DNA from 3 places in the Isoptericola sp. NPDC060257 genome. Region 3 is predicted to be linked to each of the others. Evidence: riboswitches for the same ligand, from Rfam matches in the RefSeq annotation. Region 3 holds a riboswitch; each other region holds the start of a gene.
The links. A riboswitch is a leader RNA that binds a small molecule or an ion and turns the genes downstream of it on or off. The one in region 3 is predicted to bind S-adenosylmethionine.
Positions count from the first base shown of each region.

Region 1: linked by a shared signal. The riboswitch ahead of ACFWEK_RS06260 (LLM class flavin-dependent oxidoreductase) and the one ahead of ACFWEK_RS19740 (NADPH-dependent FMN reductase) in region 3 are both predicted to bind S-adenosylmethionine.
Region 2: linked by a shared signal. The riboswitch ahead of ACFWEK_RS04120 (methylenetetrahydrofolate reductase) and the one ahead of ACFWEK_RS19740 (NADPH-dependent FMN reductase) in region 3 are both predicted to bind S-adenosylmethionine.

Region 1 covers NZ_JBHXAW010000048.1:9,825-13,083, reverse strand. The annotation lists gene ACFWEK_RS06270 (MmcQ/YjbR family DNA-binding protein) at 1-90, opposite strand, end outside; gene ACFWEK_RS06265 (GTP pyrophosphokinase family protein) at 97-825, opposite strand; SAM riboswitch class IV at 1,130-1,243, shown strand; gene ACFWEK_RS06260 (LLM class flavin-dependent oxidoreductase) at 1,580-2,842, shown strand; gene ACFWEK_RS06255 (DUF1684 domain-containing protein) at 2,937-3,259, shown strand, end outside.
Region 2 covers NZ_JBHXAW010000028.1:17,098-20,356, reverse strand. The annotation lists gene metE (5-methyltetrahydropteroyltriglutamate--homocysteine S-methyltransferase) at 1-224, opposite strand, end outside; gene ACFWEK_RS04120 (methylenetetrahydrofolate reductase) at 253-1,299, opposite strand; SAM riboswitch class I at 1,305-1,411, opposite strand; gene ACFWEK_RS04115 (NADP-dependent oxidoreductase) at 1,505-2,416, opposite strand; gene ACFWEK_RS04110 (YbdD/YjiX family protein) at 2,458-2,712, opposite strand; gene ACFWEK_RS04105 (carbon starvation CstA family protein) at 2,696-3,259, opposite strand, start outside.
Region 3 covers NZ_JBHXAW010000350.1:391-3,649, reverse strand. The annotation lists partial or broken gene ACFWEK_RS19755 (DNA polymerase IV) at 1-671, opposite strand, end outside; gene ACFWEK_RS19750 (MazG nucleotide pyrophosphohydrolase domain-containing protein) at 718-1,137, opposite strand; gene ACFWEK_RS19745 (DoxX family protein) at 1,286-1,840, shown strand; SAM riboswitch class IV at 1,980-2,113, shown strand; gene ACFWEK_RS19740 (NADPH-dependent FMN reductase) at 2,135-2,728, shown strand; gene ACFWEK_RS19735 (flavin reductase family protein) at 2,725-3,259, shown strand, end outside.

The sequences.
Region 1 (3,259 bases), on a different contig from region 3:
GTGCTCGGGCCCGAACGGCCAGGTGCGGGTGACGCCCGGCAGCGCGAGCGCGGTGGCGGCGGCGACGTCCTGGTGCTGCGTGGGGCCCACGCCGTGTCAGTCCTGTCGGGACGTGCGCAGCGCGTCGCCCTCGACCTCGGCGGCGCTCCAGAAGTTGCGGAGCATCTCCTCGGGGGTGAGCAGCGAGTCGCGGTGCTCGACCGGCTCCTCGGCGCCCGCGATCGCCTTCACCTCGTCGTGGATCCGCTCCATGGAGCTGTCGAGGGACGACGCGACGTCGGCGGCGAGCTTGAGCGAGTCCGTGAGGTGGCGCGGCACGTCGCGCGCGTACTTGTAGTAGATCTTGTGCTCCAGGCTCGCCCAGAAGTCCATGGCGATGGTGCGCAGCTGGATCTCCACGATGACGTGCTCGACCCGGTCGGACAGGTAGACCGGCACCTGCACGATGAGGTGCAGGGACTTGTAGCCGTTCGCCTTGGGGTGGGCGATGTAGTCGCGCTCCTCCAGGACCGTGAGGTCGGCCTGGTTCATGAGCATGTCCCGCACCTTGTAGATGTCGGAGACGAAGCTGCAGGTCACCCGCACGCCGGCGACGTCGAACATGTGCTCGCGCACGCCCTCGGGCGTCAGCGGGATGCCCTTGCGCCGGCACTTGGCGACGATCGACTCGAGCGACTTGAGGCGCGAGCTGACGTGCTCGACCGGGTTGTAGTTCTGCATGTGCCGGAACTCGTCGCGCAGGATCGAGATCTTGGTCATGACCTCGTCGATCCCGAACTTGTACGTCAGCACGAGCCGCCGCAGGCGGTCGACGAGAGCCCGGATCTCCGCGGCCTCGGGGGAGTGGTGCGGGGTCTCCGGTGCTGCGTCCTGGGAGGCGCCGTCCCGGTGCTCGTGCGGTGCGTCCTGCCGTGCGTCCTGCCGTGCGTCCTGCCCTGCGTCCTGGCTCACGGGCACCACGGTAGCCAGGTTTCCTGGCGCTCGAGAATCCGATAAAACCGGTCGGGACTGTTCGGTATTCGAGACGGTCGGGACGAACTGTTGACACCCCCCTTCCGGAGACCTACGTTCCTGCGCACCGGGTCGGACGACCGCGGCGCCCCAGGTGGTGCGGCCGGACGTCCCGGGTGGTCACGAGCTCCGACGCGAAGCCCCGGCTCGTCGGACGGCAACCCCCAGCGCGGGCGGGTGCCCCGGGTGAGGACCAGGCCGGCCGTCGCCGACGGCACGGCAACACGCGACCCCCGCCCCGGCGGGGAGCAGGAGAGGACGAGCATGCACCGCGACGCCACCACCGTGCGCCCCCTGTCGTCCCGGCACGTGCCGTCCGCCTCGCCGGTGACCTCGGCGTCCGCCCGGGCGTGGTGTCGACGCCGCTGATCGCGGCCTGATCGTCCGCCCCTCGCGGCGGACGACCCTCCTCGACGGCCCGGCACCTGCCGGGCCCCGGCCGCAGACGGCCCCGCCCGCCGGTCCCGGCGGGCCTTCCTCCCCGTGCCCTCCCGGCGGTGGCGCGCACCCGCAGGTCCACGACCCGCGCCCGAGTGCGTCCGTCCGCCGCGCCCTGATCGGAGCCGACGTGCCCTCCTCCCTGCCCTCGACGTCCACCCCCAGCACCCCGTCCGCTCTCGTCGTCGGCGTCGACCTCACGGCGGCCGGCGCCCGGCCCGGCGTGCACCGAGCGCGCGGCATCGTGCAGCCCCGGTCGTTCGACGCCGAGCGCTTCGTCCAGCTCGTGCGCACCGCCGACGGCGGCGGCCTCGACCTCGTCACCCTCGACGAGGGCTTCCTGCTGCACCCGGGCCGGCGGCAGGTGACCGGGCGGCTCGACGCGGCCGTGGCCGCCGCACGGGTGGCCCCCCACACGACGCGGGCCGGGCTGGTCGCCGCCGTCGACACCGCGCACGTGGACCCGGCGCACGTCGCCCAGGCCGTCGCCCGCGTCGACCAGGCGAGCTCCGGCCGTGCCGGGTGGCAGGTCGGGCTCCCCACCGGCGCCGTGGTGCAGGACGACGCGTGGGCGGAGCAGGCCCGCGGCGTCGCGGCACAGGTCGTGCGGCACTGGGACGGGCTCGCGACGGGGACCGGGCCGAACGCGGGTGACACCGCCGGCGCCGTCGCCGTCGACGACGAGGGGCGCTTCCGCGTGGACCACGACGGCATCCGCTTCGCCGTGCGCCGGCACCGGCCTGCCGAGAGCCGGGCCGCCGACGGGCCCCGGGGCGCCGGGACGCGGCAGGGCCGGCCGCCCGTCGTCGTCTCCGCCCGGAGCGAGGCCGCGCTCGACCTCGCCGCCCGGACGGCGGACGTCGTGCGCGTCGCGGCCACCGCGCCGGCCCGCGCCGTCCGGCTGCGCTCCCGGCTGCGCGACGCTGCCGAGGCCGCGGGCCGCGACCCCGACACGCTGCGCGTGCTCACCGAGGCGTACGTCGTGCTGGCCGAGGACCGCGCCAGCGCGCAGGCGCGGCTCGAGCTGGTCGAGGCCCTCGAGGGCCCGGAGATCTCCGGCGGGCTGCTCGTGGTGGCCGGCACCCCCGACGACCTCGCCGAGACGATCGTGGACTGGCGGGACGCCGGCGCGTCCGACGGGTTCCTGCTGCGGCCCTCGTCGCTCGGCCCGGACCTGGACGCCCTCGTCGACGGTGTGCTCCCGCGCCTCGTGCGCGACGGCGTGCGGGCGGTGGCGTCACCGGCGCCGCGCACGCTCCGCGCGACCCTCGGGCTGCCGGACGTGGGGCCTGCCGGCAGCGCCGGCAGCGCCGTCGTCGCCCCCGCGTCGGCGCACGCGCGGCCGCGCGCCCGGGCGGGCCGCACCGCCGACTCCCGGCTGGTGCGCGCGTGACCGCCCGCACCCACGCCCGCCACGTCGCCCCCGCCGCCCGCGTCGCCGACACCCGCCGCGACGCCGCACGCCCTCTTGTGACCGGAGGTCCCCGATGACCGTCACCGACGCACCGCGCGTCCGCCCCACCGACCCCGCAGGCGCCCCTGCCCACGCACCGGCCGCCGATCCTGCCGCCGGTCCTGCCGTGGCCCGGCGCGCGCGCCGGCGGGCCGACCGCGAGCGCGCGCTCGCCGCGCCCCACGGCTGGCTGAGCCTGGCGGGGTTCCACTGGCTGCCCTCGCGACCGGAGCCGCTGCCAGGCGTGCCCGGGCTGTGGCTCGCCGACGCCGCCGGCGCGCACCTGCGGCCGGGGGAGACCGGCGGTCCCCGGGTCCGGGGGCCGGAGGTCGTGGACGGCGCGTACGACGGCGACGT
Region 2 (3,259 bases), on a different contig from region 3:
ACGGAGCCGTCGTCGGGGTTCAGGCCGAGGTCGACGAGACGGCGGGCCGTCTCGCGGCGCAGCGTGCCGGCCGCGACCTCCAGGTCGACGGCGTCGGTGCGCCCGGCCCAGAACGACTCCACGGCCTTCTTGAGCTCGCGGCGGCGCCCGATGCGCGGGTAGCCGAGGATCGTGCCACCGGGAAATGCCGTGGCGGGGGTGGGGCTTGTCGATGTGGTGGACATGAGCACTCCAGAGTTCGGGCTCCGCGCGTCAGACGGCGGGAGCCTGGGTCGGGATGCTCGGTACCCACGGCCTTCTGGCCAGGTCCGCGCCGTCCGACGTGGCGTCGGCCGGCGCCGGTCCGCCGAGGTGGACACCCTCGAGCAGGTCCAGAGCGGGACGGTACTTGTTGAACGTGTACACGTGGATGCCGGGTGCGCCCGCGTCGAGCACGCGCTGTGCGAGCTCCACGGCGCGCGCGGTCCCGTAGGCGTGCTGGGCCTCCGGGTCCGGCAGGGCGTCGAGCGCGTCCAGCAGGTGCCGGGGCGCGCGGACGCCGGTGAGCTCCTCGACGCGACGGAGCCGGCGCGGCTCGGTCGTGGGCAGCTGCCCGGCGAGGATCGGGATCGTCACCCCGGCCGCGCGGGCCTCGGCGACGAAGTCGGTGTAGGAGCCGGCCTCGTAGAAGAGCTGCGTGATGGCGAAGCTCGCCCCCGCGTCCTGCTTCTCCTTGAGGCGCCGGACCTCCTGGGCCCGGGTGGTGCCCGCCTGCACGTTGCCGTCGACGAACGTCGCGACGGCGATCGTCATCGGGCGGGCGGCGCCGCGCAGCGCGGCCCCGGGGTCGGTCGCGCAGCGCCGGGCCTCGACCTCGCGCAGCAGGTGCACGAGCTCGATCGACGACGCGACGCCGTCGGCGGGCGGCGCCCAGTCCGGCTGGTCCTTCGGCGGGTCGCCCCGCAGGGCGAGGAACGCGCGGGTGCCGGCGTCGAGGAAGTCGTCGATGACGGCGGAGACGTCCTCCCGGTGCGCGCCCACGCAGGTCAGGTGAGCCACGGGCAGGACGGGCGTGCCCGCGAGCAGGGTGGACACGACCTGGCGTGCGGTCGCCCGGTCACCGCCGCCCGCGCCGTAGGTCACGGACACGAAGTCCGGGCGCGCGGCCACCAGCCGGCGCGCCGTCTCCCAGAACTTGGGGGCGGCGTCCGGCCGGCGCGGCGGCATGAGCTCGAACGAGACCGTCGGGCGTGCCGGCAGCGCCGGGTGAACTGCCGGCTGAGCTGCCGGGGTGGGCGAAAGGGATGCCTCTGCGACCATGCGTCACTCCATCGATCCTGGCGTGAGCACCTTCGTCCTCGGGAGGCTTCCGTCGGAGAACGGGTTGCTGCGGCGTCGTCGAGCCAGGACTCTCGGCCGCTCTGGATGGCTTGTCACGCGATCGTACGCAGCATCCGCGATACGGGCGAGGATGAGACCGCCTGCTGAGACGATCGCCGATGCGGATCGGGCGGGAACGCCCTGCTCAGGGCACCAGGACGACCTTGCCGCCCGCGCGCCCGCTCTCGACCAGCTCGTGCGCCCGCGGGGCGTCGGCCAGGGGCAGCACGGCGCCGACGGTGGTCGCCAGCTCGCCGCGGGCCAGGGCGTCGACGGCCTCGGCGAGCTCGCCGGCGTCGCGCTCGGACCGCCAGCTGGCCTGGACCCCGAGGTCCGCCGCGGCGTCGTCGGCGATGGTGACGATCCGGTCCGTGCCGCCGCGCAGCGCGATCGAGTCGGGGAGCACGCCCGCGCCGGTGGTGTCGAGGACGGCGTCTACGCCGTCGGGGGCGAGGGCGCGCACCCGTTCCACGAGCCCGGCGCCGTAGGTGGTGGGCGTCGCGCCGAGCGCGGCGACCCTGTCCTGGTTCGGCGGCGACGCCGTGCCGATCACGCGGGCGCCGCGGCGGACGGCGAGCTGGACGACCAGCGCGCCCACCGCCCCGGACGCCCCGTGCACGAGCAGCGTCTCGCCCGGCCGGACGTCGAGGAGGCGCAGCACGCGGGTCGCGGTCTCGGCCGCGACGGGGACCGTGACGGCGTCGGTCGCGGCGAGCCCGTCGGGCACGCGCGCGAAGACCGACGTGAGGGCGAGCTCCGCGTACCCGCCGCCGACGGCGAACCCGACCACGCGGTCGCCGGGCGCGACGCCGGTCAGGCCCTCCCCGGCGGGTGGGCCGACCTGGTCGACGACCCCCGCCACCTCCAGCCCGGGCACGACGGCCGACGTCGGCGCCGGGGCGCCGGTCGCCCCGGCACGCGACTTCACGTCCCAGCCGTTGACGGCGGCCGCCTCGACGCGCACGCGCACCTGGCCGGGCCCGGCCTGCGGGTCGGGGACGTCGGCGAGGTGCAGCACCTCGGGGCCGCCGTGGTTCTCGAACACGATCGCGCGCACGCGCCCATCCTGGCGCGGCGGGCGCCGTCGCGCCCGCCCGCTCAGCAGCAGCGCGAGCCGGGGTTGCGGTCCTGGGCCGCGTAGTGCTCGCGCCAGAACTCGCGCTCGCCCATCGGCTCCCGGTCGGGGTGGGCCGCCCGCTCGTGCGCCACGTACGTCGCGTAGGCGCCCTCGCCCATCACCTGCCGCACGTACCAGCGCAGGTTCGTCCACCCCGCCGACGCCGCCCGGGCCAGTGCCCGGACGGCGTCGCGCGCGGTGGCGCCGACGGTGCGGGCGTCAGTGGTGCCCGGCACCGCTGGTCTCCCGCAGGCCGGCGTCGACCCACTCCTTCTCGATCCGCTTCTCCTCGGCCGTCGCGAAGAGGTTCGCGGGGGCGAACCGCCGGGACGCGACGGGCGCGTCCTCGTGGTTCTCGCCGCCGCCGTCGCGGAACGCCTTGATCGTCACGACCACCGACGCGAGGATCACGACGATCGACAGCACCACGAACACGATCGACAGGGTGCCCTGCACGAAGGTGTTGCGGACCACGGCCTCCATCGCCGCGACGTCGGGGGCGGTGCCGAACGACGTCTCCCCGGCTGCGAGCGCGTCCTGGAACGCCCGGTGCTGCGCCCAGTACCCGACCTGGGGCACGTCCGAGAAGATCTTCTCGAACGACGCCCAGATGGTGATGAGCGCCGTGAAGGCGAGCGGCACGGCCACGATCCACAGCCACGCCCAGTAGGCGCGGCCGCGCTTGGCGACGATGGCGAGCACGACGGCGAGGGCGATCGCCGCGAGCAGCTGGTTCGCGATGCCGAACAGCGGGAAGAACGTGTTGATGCCGCCGAGCGGGTC
Region 3 (3,259 bases):
CAGGCGCCCATCCGCGGCCCGAGCTCGCCGACCAGGACCGCGTCGTCCGCCGCGGCGAGCTGCGCGACGGTGTCGATGCCGTGCGCCGCGAGCCGCTTCGACACCCGGGAGCCCACGCCCCACAGGTCGGCGGTCGGGCGCTCCCCCATCACCTCGAACCAGTTCTCCGCGGTGAGCCGGTAGACGCCCGCCGGCTTGCCGAACCCTGTCGCGATCTTCGCCCGGACCTTGGTGTCGCCGATCCCGACCGAGCAGCGCAGGTCGGTCGCGTCGAGCACCGCCCGCTGGACGGCGTGCGCGAACTCCTCCGGGGCCTCCCCGTCGTACCCGAGGAACGCCTCGTCCCAGCCGAGGACCTCGACCACCGTGCCCAGACGGCGCAGCGCCGCCATCACCTGCGCGGAGGCCGCCTCGTACACCGGGTGGTCGACCGGCAGGATCACCGCGTCCGGCACCTTGCGGGCCGCCACGCGCAGCGGCATCCCCGACCGGACGCCGTACGCCCGCGCCTCGTACGACGCGGTGGAGACCACCGCGCGCTCCGTCGGGTCGCCGCGTCCGCCGACGATCACGGGCCTGCCCGCGAGCTCCGGGCGCCGCAGCAGCTCGACCGCGGCCAGGAACTGGTCGAGGTCGACGTGCAGCACCCAGCGGAAGCGGCGCGCGCCCATGCCCCGAGTCTGCGTCACGTCACGGAGGTCCGCGCCGTGCAGGGACCTACGCGTGTCCCGCCGGCGGCACGACGAGGTCGCCCAGGTCGGGCGGCCGGTAGCCCGCCCCCTTGAGCACCTTGCCGTCCGACCGCCGCAGCACCCGGCCGTCCGCGTCCACCTTGCTCATGTTCGAGCGGTGGACCTCGACGAAAACCGCCGGCAGGTCGATCCCCAGCACGTCGGCCGCGCCGTAGGTGACGTAGAGGACGTCGGCCAGCTCCTTCGCCACGGCCCGGTACGCGGCAGTGACGTCGCCGCCCTCGGCCAGCCCCGTCGCGAGGTCCGCGAGCGCCTCCGCCGCCTCCCCGGACTCCTCCGCCAGCAGCGCCCGGCGGTGCTCCGCCAGACCGGGTCGGGCGGTCTCGACCTCGAGGTCGAACGCCGCGCGGAACTCGGCGACACGTCGCATCGGCTCGTGGTCCATGCCGGCACCGTAGGCGGTCCCCGGTGCGTCGTCGAGCGGGTGAGGACCGGGCGAAAACCGGGGGCGCGCGCATTCCCGGCGCCGTGGGCCGCTCTCTCCCAGGGCGACCACCCCCGGGTCGCGCCTCCCCCTGGAAGAGAGCACCACCATGTCCGTCTCCACCCCGACCCACCGCACGACCGCCGGCACCCGCGCCCCGGGCGCCCCCGCCGCCCGTCGCCTCCCGAACGCCCTGGCCGAGCAGGTGGCGCTGCGGCTCGACGTCGCCGTGACCGCCCTCGCCCGGTTCCTCACCCGGTGGTCCGTCCCGGCCCTGCGGGTCGCGCTCGGGCTCGTGTTCCTCGGCTTCGGCGTCCTGAAGTTCTTCCCGGGCGCCAGCCCCGCCGAGGAGATCGCGGGCCGCACCGTCGAGACGCTCACGCTCGGGTTCGTCCCCGCCACGACCGCCGTCGTCCTGGTCGCCGTCATGGAGACCTTCATCGGGCTCACGCTGATCTCCGGCCGCCTGCTGCGGGTCGGGCTGGTCGCCCTCGCCGTGGCGATGGTCGGCATCCTGTCCCCCGTCGCGCTGTTCGGCGACGAGCTGTTCGGGCACGGCATGACCCTGCTGGGCCAGTACGTGCTCAAGGACGTCGTCCTGGTCGCGGGCGCCGCCGTCGTCGCGGCCGTCGCGCTCGGCGCGCGCCTGCGCCTCGAGGCCTGACGAGTCAGACGCCCTCGCACCACCCCGGAGCCTCCGGCCGTCCCCCGGCCGGAGGCTCCGGCGCGTCGGCGTGTCCGGATGGTGAGAAGTCTCCGGACGGCGCTGGCGCTCGCCGGATCGGCTGCTATACCTCCGCCCAGGTCACGAGCCCCAGCGCGAAGCCCCGGCTGGCTGGGCAGCAACCCCACGTCACGGCGGGGTGCTCCGGGAGATGACCTGGCCGCCGGCCGGTCCGCGCACGCGGGCCGAGACGCCGTGCGGCAAGCGTGATCGACGGACTGCGAGGGACGACCCATGACCGAGAACACCCGCCCCGCCACCCCCTCCGTGGTGGTGGTCTCCGGCAACCCGCGCGCGGGCTCGCGCACCCTGACCGCGGCGGAGACCGCCGCCCGCCGCGTCGCCGAGCTGCTCGGCGCCGCGGACGTGGCGACGATCGAGCTCGCGGCGTTCGCGGGCGAGATCCTCACGGCCGCGCACCCGGCCGCCGACGCGGCGAAGGAGCGCCTGGCGCGCGCCACGGTCGCCGTCGTCGCGACCCCCGTCTACAAGGCCTCCTACACGGGCCTGCTCAAGGCGTTCCTCGACCTCTACGGGCCCGACGGCCTGGCGGGCGTCGTCGTCGTGCCGCTCGTCGTGTCCGGCAACCCGGCGCACGCCCTCGCCGGCGAGGCGCACCTGCGGCCCGTGCTCGTGGAGCTGGGTGCGGTCGTGCCCACCCGCACCCTGACCCTCACCGAGGCCCAGCTGCCGGACCTCGGCGAGGCGCTGGACCCCTGGTTCGCCCGCTGGGCGACGCCGCTGCGCCGGGCCGCCGGCGTCCCCGCACCGCCGGCCGCCACGACCACCACCCCCACGACCACCGAGCTGACGGGAGCCGCCCTGTGACCACGGAGCACGCCCACCAGCGCACCGACCTGTCCGCGCTCTCGGGGATCGAGGAGCTCCTGGCCCAGCAGGACGAGCCCCAGCTGTCCCCTGACGAGTTCAAGACGGTGTTCCGCCAGCACCCGGCCGGCGTGGCCGTCGTCGCGCTCGAGCACGCGGGCCGCCCCGTCGGGTTCACGGCCACGTCCGTGATCTCCGTGTCCGCCGCACCGCCCCTGCTCGCGTTCTCGCTGGCGTCCACCTCGTCGTCCTGGCCCGCCGTCTCGACGGCCAGCACGCTCGCGATCAGCTTCCTCGCCGATCACCAGGACGACCTCTCCGCCCGGTTCGCCACCAGCGGCATCGACCGCTTCGCGGGGGGCGGCTGGACGGCACTTCCCTCGGGCGAGCCCGTCATCGACGGCGCCGTCTCCTGGGTGCGCGCCCGCGTGCTGCAGCGCACCCCGGTCGGCGACAGCTACCTGGTCTCGCTGCGCGCGCTGCAGTCCGGGTCGGACGGGACCTCACCCCTGGTCTACCTCGACCGCACCT